3 regions of the Terracoccus luteus genome follow, and region 2 is predicted to be linked to each of the others. Evidence: riboswitches for the same ligand, from Rfam matches in the RefSeq annotation. Region 2 holds a riboswitch; each other region holds the start of a gene.
What was found. Region 2 has a riboswitch for S-adenosylmethionine ahead of DFJ68_RS03460 (bifunctional o-acetylhomoserine/o-acetylserine sulfhydrylase). Riboswitches for the same ligand answer to the same signal wherever they lie in the genome.

Region 1 (3,947 bases), 390 kb from region 2:
CGGCGGGCCGGCGACGTCGCGGTGCTGCTCGTGCTGCTCGCCCTCGTGCTCGTCGGAGCGGCGCGCTTCGTCGACACGACGTGGGCGCCCGTCGTCGTGGCGCAGACCGCCGGACCGTTCGTGGTCGTCGGCCTCGTGCTGCTGCTCGTCGGCGCCGCCCTGCTGCGCCGTTGGTGGACCCTGCTGCCGGTCGGGGCGGCCCTCGCCGCCTCGCTCGTCGTCGCCGGGCCGACGTTCGTCGCGCACACCTCGCCCGGGGCGAAGGTGAACCTGACCGTCGTCGCGCAGAACATGCGCTTCGGCGGGGCCGACAGCGACATGCTCATGGATGCCGTCCGGTTGCGCAGCGCCGACGTGCTCGTCGTCACCGAGCTGACCCCGGAGGCCGCCGACCGGCTCGCGGCCTCGGGCGCGACCGACTGGTTCCGGTACCAGGTGGGCGAGCCGGTGGAGGACTCCTTCACCGGCACCCGCGTCTACTCCCGCTACCCGCTCACGACGGTGACCGAGGGCGACGACCCGTCGGTCGAGCAGACCCCGAGCCACCAGCCCGAGGTGCTCGTCGACGTGGGCGGCACGGCGGTGCGGCTCAAGGCGGTGCACGTCGTCGCGCCCATCACCCGGTCCACGCCGGAGTGGCGGGCCGGCCTGACCGCCCTCGCGGACTGGTCGCGGCGGCAGAGCGAGGACGCGCCGCTGGTCCTCGCCGGCGACTTCAACTCCGGCTTCGGCCACCCCGGGTTCCGGCAGGCCGCCTCGGGCCTGCTCGACGCCGAGCGGGAGGCCGGGCTCGGCTGGGTGCGCACGTGGCCGTACCTCGGCCAGCGCGTGCCGGCCTACGTCCAGATCGACCACGTGCTCACCCGGGGGCTCGTCCTCGTCGCGGCCGGGCACACCGTCGTCCACGGCACCGACCACGCCCTCGTCTGGGCGAGCTTCTCCCTGCGCTGACCGCCGCAGGGGCGGCCCGCCGCCACCCCGACGACCGGGCGGGCCAAGCGGGCCGCTGACCGCTCCGGCCGCGAGCCCGACGGTCTCACCAGGGTCGGGCGACCTCGGCGTCGCGGGGGTCCTCGCCCTCGATCTGCCAGCCGCGCTCGCCGCGCACCCACGTCGCGGCCGGACCCTGCTCGACGAGCAGCGTCACGCCGCGCACGAGCCGGTCGACGCCCTCGGCGGTCGAGGCGAGACCGAGGCTGACCCGCACCGCCGTCGTCGAGCGCTCCTGCCACGGGTCGTCGAGCAGCTCGTCGACGAGCAGGTGGGCGCAGAACTTGCCGTCGCGCACGCCGATGCCGTGCTCGACCGAGAGCACCTGCGAGACGAGGGAGGAGTCCCAGCCCTCGAGGGTGAAGGCGAGCACGCCGACGCGGTCGTGGTCGTCGCCGAAGATCGAGAGCAGCTCGAGCCCGGGCACCGCCTCGAGCCCGGCCCGCAGGCGCGCGAGCAGCTCGGCCTCGTGGGCCTCGATCGCCTCGCGGTGGGTGCGGATCGTCGCGCACGCCGCGGCGATGGCGACGGCGCCGATGACGTTGGGGCTGCCGCCCTCGTGGCGTGCGGGGCCGGTCGCCCAGGCCGTGCCCGCCTCGGTGACGGCGGTCGTGGCCCCGCCACCGAAGAGGTAGGGCGTGCCGGCGTCGAGCCAGTCGGAACGTCCGACGAGCACGCCCGCGCCGAAGGGGGCATAGGTCTTGTGGCCGGAGAAGGCGACGTAGTCGGCGTCCCAGGCGGCGAGGTCGATCTCGCGGTGGGCCGAGAGCTGGGCGGCGTCGACGGCGATGCGGGCCCCGTGCCGGTGGGCGAGCTCGGCGAGGCGGGCGACCGGCCAGACCTCGCCCGTGACGTTCGAGGCGCCGGTGACGACGACGAGGCGGTGGCGGGCGGGGTGGTCGGCCAGCGCCTCCTCGAGCAGTGCGGCAGCGTCGTCGGGCGACTGCGGGACGGGCAGGCGCACGGTGCGCGAGCGGCCCCACGGCAGCAGGGTCGAGTGGTGCTCGGAGCCGAAGACGAAGACCGTCGTGCGGCCGGGGAGCGCCTTGCTCAGCAGGGCCCACGAGTCGGTCGTCGTGCGGGTGAAGAGCACGGTGTCGCCCTCGCGTGCCCCGACGAACCGGGCCACCTCGGCGCGGGCCTGCTCGTACCACGCGCTCGTCACCCGCGAGGCGTACCCGGCCCCGCGGTGCACCGAGGCGTACGTCTCCAGGGCTCGGTCGACGGCATCCTTGACGGTGCGCAGGGCCGGCGTGGATGCCGCGTGGTCGAGGTTGGCGTAGGGCTGCGGACCGCTGAGGGTCGGCACCTGCAGGGCCGAGCCGACGGTCTCGGGGAGGGTGCCGGGGGAGGCGACGACGCGCAGGGCGCGGGTCCGCAGGACGGGCAGGGCCGGCTGGCAGCGGCTCGTGGTGCTGGGAAGGACCGACATCGGGGTACTCCTGTGGGGCCAGGGGACCCACCGGGTGCAGGTCCGCGCTTGCCGGCCCTGCTGCTCGTGCTGCGAGCGTGAGGGGACGGCCGGGTCGTCACCCGGAGCACCCCACCGCGGAGGAGGGTTGCCGACCAGCGAGCCGGGGCTTGTCACTGGCACTCATGACCTGCGTCGAGGGTAGGCGGGCGCGCGCGAACCTGTCCACCGTCGCCCGAGGGCGTGTCGTCATCTGAGACGCGGCGCCCGAGGGGCGGACAGGACCGCCGAGCCCGGGGGTCGGGGATGCGCCGCACCGGATGCGGACCGGATGCGGACCGGACGCGGACCGGTGTTGCCTGTGTGGCGGGTGGGTTCGGCGGGGCGTTTCCCGTACGGTTCCGACCATGGCGACACGTCCGTCCGGCTCCACGCGCTCCACCCCGCGCGCCGCTCCGCGCTCCTCGGGGGGCAGCTCCACGTCCGCGCCCCGGTCGACCGGCCGCAGCGGCTCGCGACCCGCCGCCCGCTCGGGACGTCCGGCCGCTCGCAAGCCCCCGGCCAAAGCCACCCGCAAGACCCGCGACGGCGGCCTGCCGCTGCCGCTGCGGGCCGTGCGCAACACGTGGATGGGCGTCTCCCACCTCGCCGGTGGCGCGGTGCGCCGGGTCGGCACGACGGCCGCCGACCTCGAGCCGGAGCACCGCCGCGACGGGCTCGGCTTCGCCCTCATCGCGCTGTCGATCGTCGTCGCCGCCCGTGAGTGGTGGGGGGTGCCCGGGGTCTTCGGCGACGTCGTCCACGCCGTCTTCGCCGGCACCTTCGGGCGGGTCGCCTACGCTGTCCCCCTCGTGCTGCTCGTACTCGGGCTGCGCCTGCTGCGTGTGCCGCACGACGACGCCGCGACGAGCCGCATCAGCCTCGGCCTGCTCGCCCTCACGTTCTCGGCGTGCGGCCTGGCCCACCTCGCCGACGGCATCCCCAACCCGCCCGACGGTGCCGACGGCATGCGCGCCGCCGGCGGCATCATCGGCTTCCTCGCCTCGAGCCCGGTGGCCGCCGCCGTCTCCAGCTACGGCGCGGTGGCCCTGCTCGTGCTGCTCGGCCTCTTCGGGCTGCTCGTCGTCACGGCCACCCCGGTCAACCTCATCCCGTACCGCTTCGCGCAGCTGCGCGACCTCGTCGTGCGCCGTGACCTCCATGACGACCACGAGGGCCACGACGACGACGAGGATGCCGGTCGCTCCCGTCCCGCCCGCCCCCGCGGGCGCAAAGCGGTCGAGCTCGACGAGCGTGACGGCGACGAGGCCTTCCGCAAGGCGGCCGAGGTCGTGCACGACGGTGCCGCCTCCGCCGACGGGCCCGCACGCCCCGCGGGTCAGCCCTGCGGCAGGGCGAACGGCCCGCGCCCCGGCCAGAAGCGACCCACCGCCCCGGGGGTCCTCGCCCCCGGCGCCGGCGAGGGCTCCGCAGGCGGGACGGGCGCGGCGGGCGCGGCGGGTGCGAAGGCCGGCCGACCGGCATCCGTCGACCCCGCCTCGATCGG
Region 2 (3,947 bases):
CGGCACGTGGCCGCACTCGACGTCGGCGAGGATCGGCACGCCGAGCCCGCCGAGGGCGTCGACGACCGCCTCGTGCTGGGTCATCGTGTCGGTGCCGGGGGCACGAGTCCGCGAGACGAGCACCCCCCGCGAGCCGTCGAACCACCCCGCGAGGCGCATCCCGTGCAGGGCCCGCCCGATGTCCGGCGCCGGCCACTCGCACACGTCGAGCGCGTGGAGCAGACCGTCGGGGGCGTGCTCCCGCGCGAAGGCGGGCACGTCGCCGAAGCGGGTGCCGGCGACGGCGACCATCGTCTCGACGCACCCGGGCAGCAGCCGCCCCGTGAGCCGCGCGGGCTCGCCCTCGTGGCCGGGGTCCAGCCGCGTCCACGTGCCGGGGGCGTCGAGGGTGAACGTCGACACGGCGGGGTCGCGCTCGTAGTCGTCCCACCCCTCGGCGCGGAAACGGCCGGGGGAGCGCTGCTCCACCTCGGACCCCCGTGGGGCGCTCGCGACGTCGACCCAGTGCCGGATGCCGTCGGGCGTGGCGTAGGGGGTGTCCATGAGGTTCTGCCCGTGCAGCGTCGCGACCCCGGTGAGCAGGGTGAGCGGCGTCAGCCACGTGGAGGTGTCGGAGAAGCCGACGCACCACGTCGGCTCGGCGGCCGCCACCGCCTCCCACGCGATGAGCTCGAGCAGGTCGATGCCGGTCTCGCCGCCCCACGGCGGCACGACGGCACGCACCCGCGGGTCGAGCAGCATCCGGTTCAGCTCGGCCGCCCGCTGCTCACGGGGTGCGCTGACGACGCCCCCGCCACGCAGGCAGTCGCCGACCTCGACGCGAAAACCTCTGTCGCGCAACCACTGCAGCGCGACGTCGAGGCGCGCCCCGAGGCGGTCGGGGACGCCGGCGCTCGGGGCGGTGACCCCGATCGCGTCGCCGGGTCGCAGCGGGGCGGGGTAGCGCACGGTCATGCCGCCACCTTGCCACCGCCGCGACGACGACGACGACGTCTCGGTCAGGCCTTGGCGGCCGCGAAGCCCTGCTCGAGGTCGGCGACGATGTCGTCGACGTGCTCGATGCCGACGGACAGGCGCACGAGGCCGGGCGTCACCCCGGCGGCCAGCCGGTCGGCATCCGGACCCTGCGAGTGCGTCGTCGAGGCGGGGTGGATGACGAGGGAGCGGACGTCGCCGATATTGGCGACGTGGCTGTGCAGCGTCAGGCCCTCGACGAAGCGCCGGCCCGCCTCGAGCCCGCCGACGATCTCGAACGAGAGCACCGCGCCGGCGCCGCGCGGCGCGTACCTCTGCGCCAGGGCGTGCGACGGGCTGCTCGGCAGCGAGGCCCAGACGACCCGCTCGACCTGCTCGTGTCCCTCGAGGAAGGCGGCGACGCGGTGGGCGTTCTCGAGGTGGCGCTCGATGCGCAGCGACAGCGTCTCGAGGCCCTGCGCGATGAGGAAGGCGTTGAACGGCGAGGCGGCCGGGCCGAGGTCGCGCAGCAGCTGCACCCGGGCCTTGAGGATGAAGGCGAGGTTGGCCCCGAGGGGGCTGCCGACGCCGAGGTCGCGGGCGTAGACCAGGCCGTGGTAGCTGTCGTCGGGGGTGTTGTACTGCGGGAAGCGCTCGGGGTCGGCGGCGAAGTCGAAGGTGCCCGCGTCGACGATGACGCCGGCGATCGAGGTGCCGTGGCCGCCGAGGTACTTCGTCGCGGAGTGCACGACGACGTCGGCGCCCCACTCGATGGGGCGGATGACGAACGGGGTGGCCACCGTGTTGTCGACGACGAGCGGCACCCCGCTCTCGTGGGCGAGGGCGGCGACGGCCTCGATGTCGAGCACCTCGCTCTTCGGGTTGGCGATCGTCTCGCCGTAGAAGAGCTTCGTGTTCGGGCGCACGGCCTCGCGCCAGGAGTCGATCGAGGTGGGGTCGGCGACGAAGGTCACCTCGATGCCGTAGCGCGGCAGCGTGTTCTTGAGCAGGTTGTACGTGCCGCCGTAGAGCGAGGGCGAGGCGACGACGTGGTCGCCGGCCTCGGCGATGTTGAGGATGGCGAGCGTCTCGGCCGCCTGGCCGGAGGCGACGAGGAGGGCGCCGACCCCGCCCTCGAGGGCGGCGATGCGCTGCTCGACGACGTCGGTGGTCGGGTTCATCAGGCGGGTGTAGATGTTGCCGAACTCCTTGAGCCCGAACAGGTTCGCCGCCTGCTCGGTGCTCGTGAAGACGTAGCTCGTCGTCTGGTAGATCGGCAGCGCGCGGGCGCCGGTGACGCCGTCGGCGCTCTGGCCGGCGTGGATCTGCTGGGTCTCGAAGGACCACGTGGGGGTGTCGCTCATGGGGGCCTCGTCTCGGTCGGCGTCGACGCACCGGCCGTGGGTCCACGGGTGGGCGCACCGACGGGTCGGTGCGGGAGCGGTCGCTCCGCGCTTGCCCCGCGCCGTCCGGGCGACGTCGCCGCGGACAGGTGTCCGGACGGTGTCGGCGGATGCCGTGGGGCCAGGTCCTCACCCGGGGCACCCCACCGCGGTTGGAGGGTTGCCGGCCAGCGAGCCGGGGCTTGTCGCTGGCGCTCATGACCTGTCGGCACCCTACGCCCGGGGCGTGGCGGCGGTCAGCGGCGCGTCCTCATCCTGGGACGGGGTCGTCGTGCGACAGGGGTGGGAGCGGGGGTGGGAGCGGGGGCCGGGGGCTGGAGGAGTCGGTGGGGTGGCGGTGGGGTGCGTGACGGTGGTTACAAGGACGTCCTACGAAGTGCTACCTGCGAGTACGATCACCGTCGTGAGCACCAACGCCGACTTCGACCTGTTCCGCGTCTCTGAGGACCACGAGGCCCTGCGCGAGGCCGTCCGTGCCGTCTCCGAGGACAAGATCGCGCCCTACGCCGCGGCGGTCGACGAGGACGCGCGCTACCCGCAGGAGGCGCACGACGCCCTCGTCGCCTCCGACTTCTTCGCCCCCCACGTCCCCGAGGAGTACGACGGGGTCGGGGCCGACGCCCTCGCGACGTGCATCGTCATCGAGGAGGTCGCCCGGGTGTGCGCGAGCAGCTCGCTCATCCCGGCCGTCAACAAGCTGGGGTCGCTGCCGCTCGTGCTCGCCGGCAGCGAGGAGGTCAAGGCGCGCTACCTCACGCCGCTGGGCCGAGGCGAGGCGGCGTTCTCGTACGGACTCAGCGAGCGGGAGGCCGGCAGCGACACGGCCGCCATGCGCAGCCGGGCCCGGCGCGACGGCGACGACTGGGTGCTCACCGGGCAGAAGTCGTGGATCACCAACGCCGGCGTGTCCGAGTACTACACGGTGCTCGCCGTCACCGACCCCGACGGCCCGCGGGGCGGCAACGTCACGGCGTTCGTCGTCGAGAAGTCCGACGAGGGCTTCACCTTCGGCGAGAAGGAGCGCAAGCTCGGCATCAAGGGCAGCCCGACCCGTGAGCTGCACTTCGAGAACGTGCGGCTGCCGGGTGACCGGGTCGTCGGCGAGGTCGGCGGCGGGCTCAAGCTCGCGCTGCGCACCCTCGACCACACCCGCGTCACGATCGGCGCGCAGGCCGTCGGCATCGCGCAGGGCGCCCTCGACCAGGCCGTCGCCTACGTCAAGGACCGCCGCCAGTTCGGCAAGGCCGTCAGCGAGTTCCAGGGCGTGCAGTTCATGCTCGCCGACATGGCGATGGAGCTCGAGGCCGCCCGTCAGATGGTCTACGTCGCCGCCGCCAAGAGCGAGCGCGGCGACAAGGACCTCGCCTTCTTCGGTGCCGCCGCCAAGTGCTTCGCCTCCGACGTGGCCATGAAGATCACGACGGATGCCGTGCAGCTGCTCGGTGGGGCGGGCTACACCCGCGACTTCCCCCTCGAGCGGATGATGCGCGACGCGAAGATCACCCAGATCTACGAGGGCACCAACCAGGTGCAGCGCATCGTCATGGCGCGCCAGCTGCTCGGTCGCTGACCCCGCGCCACGGCATCCGG
Region 3 (3,947 bases), 130 kb from region 2:
GCTCGAGTCGATCTCGCGTTCTGCCTGGTGCGATCCGGTTCACAGCCATTATAAAACGTGCTAGGCCCTGACGAGAAACGGAACGGGACTTCTGCTCGTCCCGCGCGTGTCCCGAGGCACCCTCTCCCGCACGCGGCACCCTGCGGTCGGCCCCGGCACCCGGGACGTGCACCACTGGGCGCGCGGCCCTCACTCCGCCTTGACGGCGAGAACGGGGCAGCTCGCGTCGAGCAGGATCCGCTGGGCGTTCGAGCCGAGGATCAGCTTGCCGACGGGGCTGCGTCGGCGCAGGCCGATGACGATGAAGTCGGCGTTCTCGGCCTCGGCGACGCTGATGAGGTCCTCGGCGGGGTCGTTGCCGCGCACGAGCGTCCGGACCTCGTGCTCGAGCCCCTCGTCCTGGAGCTGGCGGGCGACCCGGGCGAGCTCGGCCTCGAACTGGGAGGCCTCATCGGCGTCGAAGTCCTTGCTGCCGCCGCGGTGCGAGCTGATGACGATCAGCTTCGCGTTGCGCAACAGGCACTCCTCGGCGGCCCGCTTGAGGGCGGCCCGGCCTTCTCGGGTGGCGACGTAACCCACGACAATGGCCACTGTTCCGGTCCTCCTCGCGACGCTGACATCGTGCCTGACAGGTCGGACCGTACCCGAAAAGGCGGGTGGCCGGGCGAGGCGGCGTGACGCCGCGCCGGGCCGGGGTCGACCAGGTCGGGCCACCGCCCGGATTCGCCCGGGTCCGCCCCGTCAGCGCTGCCGCGCCCGGTCGCGTCGGCGCACCAGCGCGTCACCAGGCCGGTGTGTCACCGGGCCAGCGCGTCGCGGATGATGCGCCCGACCTGCTCCTGCTCGATGAGGAAGCCGTCGTGGCCGAACTCGGAGCGGATGTGCGCCCGGGTCGAGCGGGGCAGGTGGGCGTGCATCTCGTCGGACAGTCGCGGCGGATAGAGCCGGTCGGTGTCGACGGACACGACCGTGCAGTCAGCGGTCACACGGGCCAGCGCCGCCTCGACACCGCCCCGGCCGCGGCCGACGTCGTGGCTGTTCATCGCCTCGGTGAGCACGACGTAGGAGTTGGCGTCGAAGCGGCCGGCGAGCTTGCCGGCGTGGTGGTCGAGGTAGCTCTCGACGGCGAACCGGCCGCGGTCGGGCCCGGCGTCGAGGGGCTGCTCCCCCGTCTGCGCGGCCCGCCCGAAGCGGTCGCTCAGCTCGCTCTCGGTGCGGTAGGTGACGTGCGCGATGCGACGGGCGAGGCCGAGCCCGGTCTCGGGGGCCCGCCCCGTCTCGTAGTAGTCGCCGCCGCTGAAGTCGGGGTCGGAGCGGATCGCGAGCAGCTGCGGCTGACACCACGCGATCTGGTCGGCGGTCGTGTGCGCGGTGCTGGCCAGCACGATGCACCGCTGGACCTGTTCCGGCCGCCCGACCGCCCACTCCACGGCGCGCATGCCGCCCATCGAGCCGCCGACGACGGCGGCGAGGCGTTCGACACCGAGCCGGGCGAGGGCGGCTGCCTCGGCCGCCACCTGGTCGCGGACGGTGACGTACGGGAAGCGGCTGCCCCACGGGCGCCCGTCGGGGGCGGTGCTCGAGGGCCCGGTCGAGCCCTGGCACCCGCCCAGCACGTTGGTGGCGACGACGAACCAGCGGTCGGGGTCGACGGGGGCGTCGGCGCCGACGAGGTCGTCCCACCAGCCGGGCGACGGGTGACCGTCCCCCGCGTCACCGACGACGTGGCTGTCCCCGGTGAGCGCGTGCTCGACGAGCACGACGTTGTCGCGGCTCGGGGCGAGGGTGCCCCACGTCTCGACGGCGATGCGTACCCCGGGCAGGACGTGGCCGGACTCGAGCTGGAGGTCACCGATGTCGACGAAGGTGCGGTGACCGACGGGGTCTCCCTCGCGCCACGCGGCGCCCGCGGCCACGGTCGAGGGGGTGGTCGAGGCGGGCTCCGGTGGGCCGTCCACCGCCGCGGTGGCCTCGGCCCGTCGCCGGGGCGGGACGGGATGCCGCCCGGCGGGTCGCCGTCGATGGGTGACGGTCATGGAGGGTGCTCCTTCACGCTCGCGCTTGCGCACGCCGGTCGGGCGTGGCCCGGTCCTCACCCGGGGCACCCCACCGCGAAGGAGGGTTGCCGGCCAGCGAGCCGGGGCTTGTCGCTGACACTCATGACCTGTATCGATCGTACGGGAGGCGGCGACCCGGCACGACGGGTCGGTCCACGGGGTGGACCGCGCGCGGGGCCGGACGCGAGGCCGACCGGGACCGCCAACGCGGCCGGTCTCAGGCCGAGCGCGCCTGCGGTCGCAGCCCGAACTCGAGGGCCTGAGCGAGGAGGGTGCAGAGGTAGTGGTCGGGCTCGACGCGCAGGGCGTGCTCCACCGCGACGGCCGCCCGCGCGCCGTCACCCGACCACCAGGCCAACGACGCGTACACCGAGAGGAGGGGCGCGACGTGGGCCTCCGGCGTCGCTCGCACCACGGCCTCGAGCCGGGCGAGCATGGCGTGCGGGACGACGGGCGACCGCTGCCCCTCGAGCCCGTCCAGACCGCCGGGCAGCCCCGGCCCACCCGGCTCACCACCTCGACCGAGACCTCCGGCGTCCCGTCGGACAGCCGGAGGCAGGTGGAACTCGACGTGCTCGAGCAGCCGCTCGTCGACGCAGTCGCGGGTCATGGGGCCGCCGGGGCAGGTCGCGACGATGAGGGCGTCGCGGATGGTCGCGTCGCGCAACGGGCCGACGATCGCGGGCAGGGAGGTCTCGAGCACCGGCTCGTCGAGCTCGCCCCTCAGCACGGCGCCCCACGCGCGCAGCGACTGGTCGAGGAGGTGGTGGCGCGCGGTCGGGTCTCCCCCGTCGGACGTCGCCGGCGTCGCCGACGCCGGCGCCACAACGGGGGCCGGGCCGCCGGACCACCCGAGGAGCCAGCCGCTCACATCGTCCCCGTGCTCCCCCTCGGACCCCGGCCCACCGAAGGGCTCCACCTCGACCACCTCGTCGAGCCAGGCGTCGAAGGCATGACCTCTCAGGGCGTCCGCCTCGTCCTCGGTGAGGCCGGCCAGCTCGTCGTCTCCGAGGGGCACGAAGGGTGGCCACCCGCCGGCCCCGTCACCGGCACCGTCAGCGAGCAGCGCCTCGAACTCGGCCCGCAACGACCCACCGGTCGGCCACCCCCTCCAGGCGCTGGGTGCGACCCGGCGCGCGACCCCGTCGTCGCGGGGCACCGCCGAGGCATCAGGCCCACCGAGCCACGTGGGCGCCGGCGCCCCGCGACGAGCGAGCTGTGTGGCGTTCTCCCACCGGCCTCGCCAGTCGTCGACGGCGAGGGCGACCGCGTCGTGACCGGGGTCGCCGGGGGCCAGGGGCGTCAGCGCCGTGCCGAGCGCCTCCCGCCCGGAGAGGACGGCGTGCCCCGTGCCGACGTACGTGGCGATGGCGGGCACGTCGGCGTCGCGCAGCATCGGCCTGCCCTCCGCCGGGCAGCAGTCGCACCCCACCCCGAACCACCGGTCGCCGCGCACGACGAACGTGCCCAACCGGTGCAGGCCCGCCCGGCTCACGGCGACGGCGAAGGCGTCGAGCAGGCCCATCGACTCGCCGACGTCCGACTCGTAGCCGATGAGCGCGATGGTCGTCGGCGACTCGCGCCGCACCGGACCCATGAGGTGCGAGACGACCGCCTCGCGGGCGCCCGGGGCGGGGATGTCGACCCGCGCGACGAGGTCGACCTGGGTTCCGCGCAGGGCGACGACGACGACGCTGCGCAGCGGCTGGAAGCCGAGGTGGTAGGGGATGACCGCCAGCAGCTGGGCCGGCCCGGACACGGAGACGGTGGACATGCGCCCACGGTGGCGCCCGGCATCCGCCTCAGGTCGGCCCGTTCGCGCGCCTGTGGACGACGCCGACCGACCGCTCCCCCGCAGAGGGAGGTGTGGACGACGCAGGACGCCCCGGT

Region 1: it holds a riboswitch for S-adenosylmethionine, as region 2 does, so the genes downstream of both, DFJ68_RS05205 (aminotransferase class V-fold PLP-dependent enzyme) here and DFJ68_RS03460 (bifunctional o-acetylhomoserine/o-acetylserine sulfhydrylase) in region 2, are expected to answer to the same signal.
Region 3: it holds a riboswitch for S-adenosylmethionine, as region 2 does, so the genes downstream of both, metX (homoserine O-acetyltransferase MetX) here and DFJ68_RS03460 (bifunctional o-acetylhomoserine/o-acetylserine sulfhydrylase) in region 2, are expected to answer to the same signal.

Annotation. Positions count from the first base shown of each region.
Region 1 is NZ_RBXT01000001.1:1,130,425-1,134,371, forward strand. Features, by position in the region: gene DFJ68_RS05200 (endonuclease/exonuclease/phosphatase family protein) at 1-951, shown strand, start outside; gene DFJ68_RS05205 (aminotransferase class V-fold PLP-dependent enzyme) at 1,037-2,422, opposite strand; SAM riboswitch class IV at 2,462-2,592, opposite strand; gene DFJ68_RS05210 (DNA translocase FtsK) at 2,809-3,947, shown strand, end outside.
Region 2 is NZ_RBXT01000001.1:736,314-740,260, forward strand. Features, by position in the region: gene DFJ68_RS03455 (LD-carboxypeptidase) at 1-954, opposite strand, end outside; partial or broken gene DFJ68_RS03460 (bifunctional o-acetylhomoserine/o-acetylserine sulfhydrylase) at 999-2,327, opposite strand; SAM riboswitch class IV at 2,459-2,560, opposite strand; gene DFJ68_RS03465 (acyl-CoA dehydrogenase family protein) at 2,761-3,927, shown strand.
Region 3 is NZ_RBXT01000001.1:605,922-609,868, reverse strand. Features, by position in the region: gene DFJ68_RS02900 (universal stress protein) at 190-591, opposite strand; gene metX (homoserine O-acetyltransferase MetX) at 798-2,036, opposite strand; SAM riboswitch class IV at 2,053-2,165, opposite strand; gene DFJ68_RS02890 (DUF4192 family protein) at 2,275-3,831, opposite strand; gene DFJ68_RS02885 (YkvA family protein) at 3,947-3,947, opposite strand, start outside.